DNA from 3 places in the Martelella sp. FOR1707 genome. Region 1 is predicted to be linked to each of the others. Evidence: predicted binding sites of a transcription regulator. Region 1 holds the regulator's gene; each other region holds the start of a gene.

Region 1 (4,527 bases):
CAGCCCCCGATCATAGTCCGATTTCGCGGGCGAAGGGCGGGTTGGCGCCGGCGCGGGATACGGTGACGGCGGCGGCCTTTGCGCCAAGGGCCAGCGCATCGCGGATGGCATCGGCGGAAAGCGTCTTCACCTTGTCCTTGGTGAGCAGGCCGGCGAGGTCGAGCGAGGCGAGGATGCCGGCGTCAAACGTGTCGCCGGCGCCGACGGTGTCGACCACCTCGACCTTTTCGCTTGCCACTTCGACCTTCTCTTTAGCGGTGTAGGCGATCGTGCTGTCGCCGCCGCGGGTCACGACAACGAGGCTGGCACCGGCTGCAATCCAGTGGCGGGCCTTGTCGTCGAGCGAACCTTCCAGCCCGAACCAGTCGAGATCCTCGTCGGAGAATTTGAGAATATCGGCTTTCGCCGCCATCCGCTCGATCCGGGCACGGTGCTTGTCGGGGTCGGTGATGAAGCTCGTGCGGATATTGGGGTCGAGCGAGATCACGCGGCTCTCCGCTTCACGCATCAAAAGCGCCTCGTAGGTCGAGCCGCAGGGCTCCGGGATCAGGCTGATCGCGCCGAAATGCATGGCGCTGCAATCATCGCCGATCTCCGGCAGGTCGGCCTCGGTGATCATCCGGCCGGCGGTATTCTCGTCATAAAAGGCGTAGCTCGCCGCGCCGTTCACCAGCTTGACGAAGGCGAGCGTGGTCGGCCGGTCGGAGGTGGCGACATAAGAATGGTCGACATTGGAGGCATCGAGCTTTTCACGGATGATATCGCCCATCAGGTCCGATGAGATACCCGAGAAGAAGCCGGTCGGCCGGCCGAGCCTTGCAAGCGCCACTGCCGTATTGCAGACCGCGCCGCCGGCATAGGGCGAAAACGCCGGCTCGCCCTTTGTGGTCTCACGGGGCAGCATGTCGATAAGGGCTTCGCCGCAGCAAAGGATCATTGTCTTCTCCCAGTTCGTTTTATCGCGTTCGCGGCGTCAGGCGGGCAGCTGGTCAATGCCGCCGCGCGCCTTGGACCATGCCATCGGCTGATCGAGAAAATCGGCGACGGAATCGAGCGCCTTGTCATCAAACAGTTTCTTCTCGCGCGCCACCGCCAGCACGTTCTGCCATGTTGCGATATAATGTAGGTCAACGCCGCCATTATCGAAACGTTTCCCGGCTTCGGCGAAAATATCGTAGTAGAACAGCGCCATGCCGTGGTTCACGATGCCGCCGGCATTGCGGATCGCATCGATGAAGTTGAACATCGAGCCGCCCGCCGTGGTCAGGTCCTCGATCACCAGCACCCGCGCGCCTTCCGGCATATGGCCTTCGATCTGCGCGTTCTTGCCGTAGCCCTTTGGCTTCTTGCGGCAATAGATCATCGGCAGGTCGAGCCGGTCGGCGAGAAAGGCTGCAAAGGGAATGCCTGCGGTCTCGCCGCCGGCGACGCAGTCGAACTGTTCGAAGCCGGCCTCGGCCATGATCTTGGCTGCGGCGAAATCCATCAGGGTGGAGCGGATCCGCGGAAACGAGATCAGCCGCCGGCAGTCGATATAGACCGGGCTTACAAGGCCGGAGGAGAGCTTGTAGGGCTCGTCGGGCGAGAAATGCACCGCCTGGATTTCCCACAGCATCCGGGCCATCAGGTCGGCCATCACCGCCGGCTCAGTAAAACTCGCGCGCGTCATCTCGGTTCCTTTTGTCTGATGGGTCTGTCCGTGCCCTGTCTGAAGGGAAAAATCAATTGCCTGCTGCCGAAAGAGCAGCGCTTTGATGGCCTCAGGATAAGGAAACGATGCGATATCGCAATGTCTGGGGGCGGTATTTGCGGAGCGCCCAACGGCGAGGCGCCGATGAAACCCATTGCCATCGCAGCCTTCTACCCCTCGCCCCGGAGGGGAGAGGGTGGCGCGCATGCGCCGGGTGAGGGGAGAACCCCGGACGTTGAAGTGACCCGCGAGCGCCACGACCATGGCGATGCCGCTGCCCTCATCCGGCCTTCGGCCACCTTCTCCCCACGGGGAGAAGGGGACGGCTGAGAGGCACTGCCTTACACTTCCATCGAATAGCCCGCGCCGCGCACGGTGCGGATCACGTCGGGCATTTGCGAGAAGTTGAGGGCCTTGCGCAGCCGGCCGACATGGACGTCGACGGTGCGTTCGTCGACATAGATGTCGTGGCCCCAGACGCCGTCGAGAAGCTGGGAGCGGGAGAACACCCTTCCGGGCGAGGTCATCAGGAATTCGAGCAACCGGAACTCGGTCGGGCCGAGGCGGACTTCCTTGGCCTTGCGGTGGACGCGGTGGGTCTCGCGGTCAAGCTCGATATCGCCGCATTTGAGCACGCTGGAGAGCACTTCCGGCCGGGCCCGGCGCAGGATCGCCTTGACCCGCGCCATCAGTTCAGGCGTCGAGAACGGCTTGACGACATAATCGTCGGCGCCGATCGCAAGGCCGCGCACCTTCTCGCTTTCCTCGCCGCGCGCCGTCAGCATGATGATCGGCAGGCGCTCGGTTTCCGGCCGCATCCTCAGCCTGCGGCAAAGCTCGATGCCGGAAACGCCCGGCAGCATCCAGTCGAGCAGCAAAAGGTCCGGCACCCGCTCCTGAAGCCGAATTTCGGCCTCGTCGCCGCGCGCGATCGTCTCGACTTCATAGCCTTCGGATTCGAGATTGTAGCGCAGCAGAACGCTCAGCGCTTCTTCATCTTCGACAACTGCAATCTTCGGAACCATCTCGTGCCCTCGTCACATGGTGTCAGGATTTGCTCTCGCCGGAGCCGACCGAGGGCGACATGTCGTCCTTCGGGCGTTCTCCCTGCGGCTGCGAGCCGGTGGCGATGTAGTAGATCATTTCAGCAATATTGGTGGCGTGGTCGCCGATGCGCTCGATGTTCTTGGCGCAGAACAGAAGATGCGTGCAGGTGGTGATGTTGCGCGGATCTTCCATCATGTAGGTCAGAAGCTCGCGGAACAGCGAGGTGTAGATCGCGTCGATCTCCTCGTCGCGCTCGCGGATCGAATTGGCCTTGTCGGCCTGGCGCGAAGTGTAGGCGTCGAGCACTTCCTTGAGCTGCAGCAGCGCCAGTTCCGACAGATGCTCGATACCATGGGCAAGCTTGCGCGGCACGCCGGTGCCCTGCACCGAGATCACCCGCTTGGCGGTGTTCTTGGCCATGTCGCCGACGCGCTCGAGGTCGGCGGCGATGCGGATCGCGCCCATGATTTCGCGCAGGTCCGCCGCTACCGGCTGGCGCCGCGCGATGGTGACGATCGCCTTTTCGCCGACCTCACGCTCGGCATCGTCCAGCGCCAGATCCTCCGCGATCACCTTTTCGGCGAGTTCGGTATCGGTGTTGACCAGCGCCACGACGGATTGCGAGACCATCTCTTCCGCCATGCCGCCCATTTCCGAGATACGGCGCTGGAGGTATTTCAGCTCCTCGTCGAAGGCCGATATGATATGCGAGTGTGCCATCTTGTGCGTCTCCTTAACCGAACCGGCCCATGATGTAGTCCTGGGTGCGCTGGTCCGCGGGATTTGTGAAAATCGTGTCGGTGTCGTCCTCCTCGACCATGTAGCCGAGGTGGAACATCGCCGTGCGTTCGGAAACGCGCGCGGCCTGCTGCATCGAATGGGTCACCATCACGATGGTGTAATTCTGCTTCAACTCGCTGATCAGCTCTTCCACGCGCGCGGTCGCGATCGGGTCGAGCGCCGAGCACGGTTCGTCCATCAGGATCACTTCGGGGCTGACCGCAATGGCGCGGGCGATGCAGAGCCGCTGCTGCTGGCCGCCGGAAAGGCTGGTGCCGGGCTCATGCAGCCGGTCCTTGACCTCGTTGAACAGGCCGGCCTTCTGCAGGCTGGTCTCCACGATCCTGTCGAAATCGGCGCGGTGGCGGGCAAGGCCGTGAATGCGCGGGCCATAGGCGACGTTCTCGTAGATCGATTTCGGAAACGGGTTGGGGTTCTGGAACACCATGCCAACGCGGGCGCGCAGCTCCACCACGTCGATGCCGGAGGTGTAGATGTCCTCGCCGTCGAGCGTGATCGTGCCGGTGACCCGGCAATTGTCGATCGTGTCGTTCATCCGGTTCAGCGTGCGCAGAAAGGTCGACTTGCCGCAGCCCGACGGGCCGATCAGCGCGGTGACGGCATTCTCGCGGATATTGAGATTGACGTCGAACAGCGCCCGCTTCTGCCCGTAATAGACGGAAACATCCTTGCCGGCCATCTTGTAGCTTTGTTCGTTCATGTTTCCGCTCATTGTTCTTTTCGCATCAAGGGTCATCGTCGTCTCCTACCAGCGCCGCTCGAAGCGGCGGCGGAGAATGACCGCGGTCAGGTTCATCAGGATCAGGAACACCAAGAGCACGATGATCGCCGCAGAGGTGCGTTCCACAAAGGCGCGCTCGGCCTCGCCCGCCCACATGTAGATCTGCACCGGAAGCGCGGTCGACGGATCGAGCGGGCTTGCCGGATAATCCGCCACGAAGGCGACCATGCCGATCAGCAGCAGCGGCGCGGTTTCGCCGAGCGCGCGG
Region 2 (4,527 bases), 170 kb from region 1:
ATCGCAAGCTTGCCCGCAAGGTCCGGGTGGGCGCGTAGCACACCGAGCCGTTCATCCTCGGGCGCCGCGCGAAACACCGTCGCAAGCGCTTCGGCAACGCCGTTAGCCGTCAGCGGTTCGCGGATCAGGCCCCGGTCATAGGCCCGCTCGGCGATGAACGGAGAGTGCTCATAAACGCCGCCGAAATGGCTGACGAATTCTTCGCGGGCAATCATGACACATTCTCCTGCGGCAGGTGGTTTTCATACCAGTGGCGCGCGATCTCGATCCGCTTCGCCAGCCAGACCTTGTCGTGGTTCTGGACGTAATCGAGAAAACGCTTCAGCCCCGCCAGCCGCCCCGGCTTGCCGACGAGCCGGCAGTGCAGCCCGATCGACATCATCTTCGGCGCGCCCTCGCGTCCCTCGTCATAAAGCGTGTCGAAGGCATCCTTGAGATAGGTGAAGAACTGTTCGCCGGAGTTGAACCCCTGGGGCGTGGCGAAGCGCATGTCGTTATTGTCGAGCGTATAGGGAATGCGCAGGAACGGTTTGCCATCGGGCGTGCGCACCCAATAGGGCAGATCGTCGGCATAGGTATCGGAGGAATAGAGGAAGCCGCCCTCCTCCATCACGAGGTCGAGCGTATTGATCGAGGGCTTGCCCTGATAGAGGCCATAGGGCCGCTCGCCGGTGATTTCGGTGTGCAGCCGCACCGCCTCGCGGATATGGGCGCGCTCGGTCTCGATATCGAAATCCTTGTATTCGAGCCATCTAAGCCCGTGGCTGGCGATTTCCCAGTTCGCCTCCTTCATGGCGGCGACGGCTTCCGGGTTGCGCGCCATCGCCTGGGTCACGCCATAGACGGTGACCGGGATTTCCATGCGCGTGAACAGCCGCCACAGCCGCCAGAAACCGGCGCGCGCGCCATATTCGTAGAGCGATTCCATGTTCATGTTGCGCTGGCCGGGCCAGGCCTCGGCGCCGACGATTTCCGACAGCAGGCATTCCGACGCCGGGTCGCCATCGAGAATGCAACTCTCGCCGCCTTCCTCGTAATTGATCACGAACTGCACGGCGATATTGGCCTCGCCCGGCCATTTCGGGTCCGGCGGATTGCGGCCATAGCCCACAAGATCACGCGGATATGCGTTCGTTTCAGCGTCCATCATGCCCTCAATTCCATTCCTTGCCGACGGTAGACGACCGTCGTCATTGCCGGAAGAGATAAGGCGAAAAGGCCGGAAGGAATCAAGGGGAAAAGCCAGATCGGGCGGAAAGCGGCCGCTTGGGTCTAAGCCGACTGCCGGGCCCTGACCGCGCCCATCGGATGGAGCGAATGGACGCAGAACGGCGCGCCGGGCTCCTCCTCGATGAACAGCGCGATATGATCGACCTCGACCGGCTCCAGCAGGATCGGCCCGAAAAACGCCGCCACCGAGCGCTCCATCCGGGCCATTTCGCTTGGAGAAAGAGGGCCGGTCAGCGGCATGTGGAAGGAGAAGGCTGCAAGCACATCCGGCTCGCCCCAGCGGTGCAGGTTGTCAAACTGAACCGGCGTCAGCCCGCCCGACGCCCGCCGCTCGATCTCGGCCTCGGAAAGCGGCGCGCGGAAGGCGTCGAACTCGGTAACGATGCTGGCGGCAAGCGTATCGAGCGCGGGCACCGCCGTCATCGGCGCGAGCGCCAGAATATCGCGGCGATGCACGACCGTGAACGGCGGCAGGGTGAAGGGCTGAAAACGCATGGCAAAGCGCATCATCGCCTTCAGCAGCATGGATTCATTCATGCCTTCGGCCAGATGGAACGGCGATTTCAGCATGCCCTGAAAGCCGTAGCGGCGCGGCAACGCCGTATGATAGGCGATTTCGGCAAGCGGCAGGCCGGTAATCATCGGCGGCTCGACCACCTCGCCAGAAAACGCGCTCCGCCCGATCCAGTTCGCGCCCACGATGGCGAGCCCGTCATGCGGCGATGGCGTAAAGCAGATGGCATAGCGTTCGGCAGGCATCGCGGATCACATGAGGAAGCGGTTTCTCGCCTCTGAGATAGCTGATTCCAATGACACTGATACGACGGGCTTACCGTTTGCGGCGCGGCCAGGTGCGGCAAACTACACCATGGACAATCCGGCACCACGTTCTATTCTGTTTATGCGCAATGCCTGTGCATGACATCAAGGTGTCGGCCATCCCGGACCGCGCAGACGATCTGCGGTGCAGAATTGCCGGCATCGGTTGAAATGGCAGGCGCATGCCAACCGGGAAAGGAAGCGTCGTGCACTTCGGTTGCAAATATTCCCGATCAGAGAACAGTCGCCTCCGCTGCGCCCTGATGCAGGCTCTAGCAGGTGTTGGTCGACCTCTCGAAAACGATCGGTCGCCCCGAAGACCGCCTTCCCCGGCCAAACCCTTTTTGCGGAAGCTCCATTCCGCATTTTCTCAAGACAGGATGTTCCGATGGATAAGACCATGAAAGCCGCCGTTGTCCGGCAATTCGGCAAACCTTTGGTAATGGAGGAGGTTGCGGTCCCCTCGGTCGGACCGGGCCAGATTCTCGTCGAGATGGCCGCAAGCGGCGTCTGCCATACAGACCTGCACGCGGCGGAAGGCGATTGGCCGATCAAGCCCGAGCCGCCCTTCATTCCGGGCCATGAGGGCGTGGGCCACGTCGTCGCGGTGGGCGCCGGGGTAACCCATGTCAAGGAAGGCGACCGGGTCGGGGTTCCGTGGCTCTACACCGCCTGCGGCTGCTGCAAGCATTGCCTCGGCGGGTGGGAGACGCTGTGCGAATCGCAGCAGAACACCGGTTATTCGGTCAATGGCAGTTTCGCCGAATATGTTCTGGCCGATCCGAACTATGTCGGACACCTGCCTGACAATGTCAGTTTCACAGAGATTGCGCCGATTCTCTGCGCAGGCGTCACCGTCTACAAGGGCCTCAAGGTGACGGATACGAAGCCCGGCGACTGGGTCGTGATCTCGGGCATTGGCGGGCTCGGCCATCTGGCCGTGCAATATGCAAAGGCGATGGGCCTGAACGTGCTTGCCGTGGATATCGACGACGCGAAACTCGACTTGGCGAAGCGACTTGGCGCAAGCCTTGCCGTCAACGCGCGCAACACCGATCCGGTGGCCTACGTGAAAAAGGAAATCGGCGGCGCGGAAGGGGTTCTGGTCACCGCCGTCTCGCCCAAGGCCTTCGAACAGGCGCAGGGCATGGTCCAGCGCGGCGGTACCGTATCGCTGAATGGCCTGCCGCCCGGCGACTTTCCGCTGCCGATCTTCGATACCGTGCTGAACGGCATCACGGTGCGCGGATCGATCGTCGGAACCCGGCTTGACCTGCAGGAAGCGCTGGACTTCGCCGGCGCCGGAAAGGTCAAGGCGACGATCAAGACCGACAAGCTCGAAAACATCAACGAGATCTTCGCCAAGATGCATCACGGCGAAATCGAGGGCCGCATCGTCATCGACTACCAGTGATCGCCGAGCCCGACAAAGCAAACAGCCGCATTCCGTCCGGATGCGGCTGACGACAGGCAGACAGAGCCGTTTTGCGTTTCGAAGGAAAGCAGAATGGCTCTATCGCTTTTCGCCATGGGCGCGCCTGCGATAGATCGAAAGATCGTAGATATCGGGCAGCGCGTCCACCGGCTGGCCCGCGGCAAGCCGCACGGCATGCCCCGCCAGACGATGGGCAATGCCGAAGCTGGTCTTGAAACCGCCGCCGAGCGCAATGACGGCGGGATAGTCTTCCGTTGCGCCGATCATCGGTTCGCGGTGAACGCCGCGCGGCCGCAGGCCCGCCCAGCGCTCGATCACCGGTGCATCGGCAAGAGCGGGGACGATCTTGCGGGCCGTCTCTATCAGACCTTCAATCTGGTGATCGGCGCCGAAGGGGTCATCGAAATCGTCTTCGGTGGTCGAGCCGATGGCGACATGACCGCCCTGGTGCGCGACGACATAGAGCCCGTTATCGAAGATCACCGGCCATGCGGGATCGCAGTCGGCAGCCAAGAGCGCCGCCTGCCCCTTCACCGGCCGGCCAAGCGGCTTTCCCTCCGGCGCAAGCAGCGGCTGGAGCAGCGGGAAAGCGCCGACGCCGGCGGACACGATGACATGGCCGAAGCCGACCCGCCCGCCATCGGCAAGCGCAAGGCTCGAGGCGGCGGCATCGATTTCCGCAACGCTTGCGGTCAGCCGCTTCACATGGCGCGCGCCGCTCAGGAAGGCGCCGATCGCTTTCACCATGCCGCGCGGGAAAACATGGGCAGCGAAATCTTCATGGACATAGCCAAGCGCCGCTGGATCGGCAGGCGGCCAACCCGCAAGCGGCGGTCGGTCGACCACGGACCACGTGAAGCGCCGAGCGCCATCGCGCCAGTTCTGCTCTGCCGCCTCGGCGCGCAGGCGCGCGGTTTCCACCTGCTGTTCGCCATAAAGCGGCATCACCCGGCCGGCGCGGCGATAGCCGGTCGCAATGCCGGTTTCATCCTCGAGCGTGCGGATTTGCCCCTCGAGCGCCGCAAGCGCCGCAAACTGGAACT
Region 3 (4,527 bases), on a different contig from region 1:
GAGAAGCGGCTGTTGGGGTTGATCAGGCCGGTATAGACGCCGCCGAGAACGCCGATCGGGATTGAGATCACCGATGCGATCGCAACCATCACAAGCGTGCCGAGGATCGCATTGCCGATGCCGCCGCCCTGTTCGAAGGGGGCGGGCGGCAGTTCGGTGAGCACGGCCGTGCTGATGCGCGCGCCGCCGCGGCTGATCAGCATGTAAAGCACCGAGATCAGCGGGATCGCCGCAATGCCGGCCAGGATCCAGAGGATGACGGTCTGGATGAAGTTCATCATCGTGCGCCGCTCGGCGAACGAGAAGCTCAGATTGGGATCGCCGAGGGCAATCACCTCGGGATTCATCGTTGTCTGATCGGTCGTCGTGGTCATGTTCGGTTTCCCAATGGCCTTACGTTACAGTCTGGCGCGAGGTGTAGCTCATGATGATCGTGCCGATGATGTTGACGGCCATGGTGATCACCAGCAGGGCCACAGCGGCATACATCAGCGGGCCGATCTGGTTCGCGCCGGCTTCCGGGAAGGTGGAGGCCAGAAGCGAGGCCAGCGTCGTTGCCGGCGAAAACAGCGAGAGCGAAACCTGCTGCGAGTTGCCGATCAGCATGGCGAGCGCCATGGTCTCGCCGAGCGCGCGACCAAACCCGAGAACGAGCGAGGCGAAAATGCCGCCGGACGCGGTCGGGATGATGACCTTGCGGATCGCTTCCCACTTGGTGGTGCCCATGCCATAGGCCGCTTCCTGGATCTTCATCGGGATCGCCTTGAAGGCGTCCTGGGAGATCGCCGCGACGGTCGGCAGGATCATGATCGACAGCACGATCATGGCCGGGAACATGCCGGGGCCGGCAAGCTTGGTGGAAAAGAAGGGAATGAAGGGCACCGTATCGTGCAGCCAGTTGGCGATCGGCCGGATTGCCGGGATCAGCACATAAATGCCCCAGAGGCCGAAAACGACCGAGGGGATGGCGGCCAGCATTTCGACGATCAGCCGGAAAACCCAGGCCAAGCGGGCATTGAGAAAGCCCTGCGTCAGAAAGATCGCGACAGCGATACCAAGGCCGCCGCCGAAGATCAATGCCAGAAACGACGAGTAAAGCGTGCCCCAGATTTCCGCGAGAATGCCGTATTCGTTGGTGTTTGGGTTCCATTCAACGGTCGTCAGGAAGCTCAGGCCGTATTGGCGCATGGCGGGCGCTGCCTGGCCGCCGATCTTCCAGAAAATATAGGCCAGCAGGACGACGATCAGCAGGCCTGCCAGAAATGTCAAAAAGCGGAAGGATTTGTCGTAACCGTACTCGAAAGCGGTCGGCGGGCGCGAAACGCTGCCATCGCTTGGCGGGGCGGATTTCGATGTATGGGCCATCAACGGGCTCCTGCTGGCGGCGATCGGGTGGCCGCGATCTGACAAATAACGAGCGTCACAATTCTTGCGCGGTGCTGCAATCGGACGAAAGCCGGGGCGCAAACACGTTACGCCCCGGCGAAAGCTTGATCAGGCCGAAATCAGCCGCCGATTTCTTCCATCGACTTCTTGTTGATTTCGATGATGTTTTCCGGCAGCGGGATGTAGCCCAGCTTGTCGGCCATGGTCTGGCCGGTGGTCAGGCCGTAGTTGATCATTTCCTTCAGAGCCGCAACGGTGTCGGCGTCCTGGCCGTCCTTGTAGAACAGCATCCAGGTGAAGGTGGCGATCGGGTAGGCCTGTTCGCCCTTCGGGTCGGTGATGAAGGCGACGTTGTTTTCGTCGAGTTCGGCCGAAGCGAGCGCGGCGCTACCAGCTTCCGGACCAGCCTTCACGAAGTTGCCGGCCTGGTTTTCCAGCATGGCATAAGGCGTGTTGGTCTGCTGGGCGTAGCCATACTCGATGTAGCCGATCGCGCCGGGGGTCTGCTTGACCGTGGCGGTGATGCCCTGGTTGCCCGGAGCGGCAACGAAGTTCGAAGCCTTCGGCCACGGAACGGTCTTGCCGCCGCCGACCTTGCTTTCGAAATCGGAAGAGATTGCCGAAAGATGGTTGGTGAAGTTGAAGTTGGTGCCCGAGGAGTCCGAACGAACGACAACGGTGATGTCTTCGTCGGGAAGCTCGACGCCTTCGTTGGCGGCGGCGATCGCTTCGTCGTTCCACTTGGTGATCTCGCCGAGGAAGATCTTCGGATAGACATCGCGCGGCAGCTTCAGCTCGGAAACGCCGTCAAGATTGTAGGCGAGAACAACTTCACCGGCCGTCATCGGCAGCAGAACAACGCCGCCGTCGATCTTGGCGATTTCTTCTTCATTCATGGCAGCGTCGGAGGCTGCGAAGTCGACAACGCGGTTGGTGAAGTCTTCGATACCGCCGCCGGAGCCCTTGGCCTGGTAGTTGACTTCGATACCGGTCTTCTGGCCAAAATCCTTAAACCAGGCCGAATAGAGCGGGAAGGGGAAGGAGGCGCCCGAGCCGGTCAGCGACGTGTCGGCGGCGTGAGCGAAAGTGCCGGAGACGGCCATGGCGACGGCAACGGCAGCAACCTTAGCGCCCTTGGAAAAATTTCCGATTTTCATCAGATAGCCCTTTTGAGGTTTGGTTGAAAACGGGAGTGCTATAACAACGAAAGTCTTGCAAGCATATATTGTTGTAAAAATTTCATAATTGCCGAAATTTACCGGTTCGTTGTTATTTAATATTCAAATAACTGTCATAAAACTGTCATGTAAGGCCGGAAAGTGGCTTGTTCTGTGGTCGTCTTTCAATGTTTACTGCGCTTGGCGCTCTGGCCGACCTCCGACAAATCCGGCAGGAATGGGCTGAATGGTTCGCCGGTCGGCAAGGTCCGCTTCCAGGCGCAGTGGTAAGCAACTGAGCATTACCAAAACAAAACCCCCGGAACCGCGCGGTTCCGGGGGGGCGTTTCGCTCGATGAGAAACTTTCAAGCCGGCTCAGTTGTCGTCCATGCAGCCGAACATGTCGAAGCCGAGAATGCCGTCATCGCATTCCGGTGGCCCGGGTTTGCAAGATAGCGTCGGACAGGCATTGGTGTCCTTGGTCGGGACAACGCGCTGGACCGCATGGCCCTGTTCCGCGAAGCAGATGGTGGGGCTGTCGACATAACGGTCATAGAGGATACGGCCATTGCCGTTCGGCGAGGGATAGCGCAGGATTGCGGCACCCTGCTGGCGCAGGATAGACTGAACCTGATTGCAGGTCATGTTCTGAATGTCGTAACGGTTTATCGGTTCCTGCGCGCCCGCCGCCCCGACTGAGGCCAGAACCATGCCGGCCGCGATGAAAGTTTTCATGTTCTCCAAACCCGCAAGGGCCTCCCTGATTGTCTTGATAACCCGCATCTAGAGGAATTGTTTCATCATGGTACAACTTAAAATGGACGATTCAATTATTATCGATGTCCTGAAATCCGTGCGCCGCATCGCTCTCGTCGGCGCGTCTCCCAAACCCGAGCGGCCCAGCCATCGGGTGATGGGGTTTCTGATGTCGAAGGGCTATGAGGTCGTGCCGGTCAATCCGGGACTGGCGGGCAAGACGATCCATGACCAGCCCGTCTATGGCAGCCTCTCAGATATTCCGGGTGCCATCGACATGGTCGATATCTTCCGCGCCTCGGCTTTCGTCGGCGGCGTCGTGGATGAGGCGCTGATGCTCTCGCCGCTGCCGCGGGTGATCTGGATGCAGCTCGATATCCGTGACGATGCCGCGGCCGAGCGGGCGCGTGCCCGTGGCCTCACCGTGATCATGGACCGGTGCCCGGCGATCGAATATCCGCGCCTGATCGGCGCCTGAGGGTCAGCCCTCCGCGCGCAACATGTACGGATCCGCGCGCATCTCGTTCAGCAAGGCTTCGTTTTCGCAATAATCGCGGAAGTTTTCGGCGGCGGTGTTGCTTGCGAGATCGGCGCGGCAGCGCTCCTTGTCGCGGCAGCCGGCGCAATTGGCTTCCATGCCGTAATAGAGGCGGCGATACTGGAACTCGGCCTCGACCGGGTCGATGTTGAGCGCCTTCATCATCTCGGTCATTTCGGCAGCGTCACGCGGTTCGGCGAAGGCGAACGCGGCCGTGGAGATCGCCGGGAAGATCGTATTTGCGCGATCCCGCCCGTCGACGGCATTATCGGTTCCGGCAAGGCCTTCAATCAAAAAATCCATTGCTGTTCTCCGCGTTGTCGACAGCGATACTGACACCTGTATAAAAGGCAGCATTGATCCCGATCAAAAAGCCGGAGGGGTGCTTTCGGCCGGGGCACAACACAGGGAAGGAAATGATCATGGAAAACCGGGAACCGGGATTTTCGACGCTTTCGATCCACGCGGGCGCGGCGCCCGACAGCGCAACGAATGCGCGGGCGACGCCGATCTACCAGACGACTTCGTTCGTCTTCAATGATTCCGATCACGCCGCAGCGCTCTTCGGCCTTCGGGAATTCGGCAATATCTACACCCGCATCATGAACCCGACCACGGCGGTGCTGGAAGAGCGTGTCGCAGCGCTTGAAGGCGGTTCGGCTGCGCTTGCGGTGGCCTCGGGCCACGCA

The links. The regulator PhoB, encoded in region 1, activates phosphate uptake and scavenging genes when phosphate is short. The targets are predictions, from matches to a motif close to TGTCATNNANCTGTCAT.
Region 2: a site for PhoB is predicted at 2,040-2,056, ahead of V6765_RS16840 (DUF1045 domain-containing protein). Genes of this name have one in related genera too.
Region 3: a site for PhoB is predicted at 2,676-2,692, ahead of pstS (phosphate ABC transporter substrate-binding protein PstS). Genes of this name have one in related genera too.

What each region holds. Positions count from the first base shown of each region.
Region 1 is NZ_JBAKFP010000005.1:367,460-371,986, forward strand. It holds gene V6765_RS16025 (carbohydrate kinase family protein) at 11-937, opposite strand; gene V6765_RS16030 (orotate phosphoribosyltransferase) at 974-1,669, opposite strand; gene V6765_RS16035 (hypothetical protein) at 1,835-2,020, shown strand; gene phoB (phosphate regulon transcriptional regulator PhoB) at 2,032-2,715, opposite strand; gene phoU (phosphate signaling complex protein PhoU) at 2,738-3,457, opposite strand; gene pstB (phosphate ABC transporter ATP-binding protein PstB) at 3,471-4,274, opposite strand; gene pstA (phosphate ABC transporter permease PstA) at 4,284-4,527, opposite strand, start outside.
Region 2 is NZ_JBAKFP010000005.1:539,772-544,298, reverse strand. It holds gene uraD (2-oxo-4-hydroxy-4-carboxy-5-ureidoimidazoline decarboxylase) at 1-215, opposite strand, end outside; gene puuE (allantoinase PuuE) at 212-1,147, opposite strand; gene V6765_RS16840 (DUF1045 domain-containing protein) at 1,273-1,989, opposite strand; gene adhP (alcohol dehydrogenase AdhP) at 2,438-3,463, shown strand; gene V6765_RS16830 (NAD(P)/FAD-dependent oxidoreductase) at 3,563-4,527, opposite strand, start outside.
Region 3 is NZ_JBAKFP010000004.1:295,913-300,439, reverse strand. It holds gene pstA (phosphate ABC transporter permease PstA) at 1-374, opposite strand, end outside; gene pstC (phosphate ABC transporter permease subunit PstC) at 394-1,365, opposite strand; gene pstS (phosphate ABC transporter substrate-binding protein PstS) at 1,506-2,543, opposite strand; gene V6765_RS12760 (hypothetical protein) at 2,920-3,279, opposite strand; gene V6765_RS12755 (CoA-binding protein) at 3,347-3,778, shown strand; gene V6765_RS12750 (DUF6455 family protein) at 3,782-4,141, opposite strand; gene V6765_RS12745 (O-acetylhomoserine aminocarboxypropyltransferase) at 4,261-4,527, shown strand, end outside.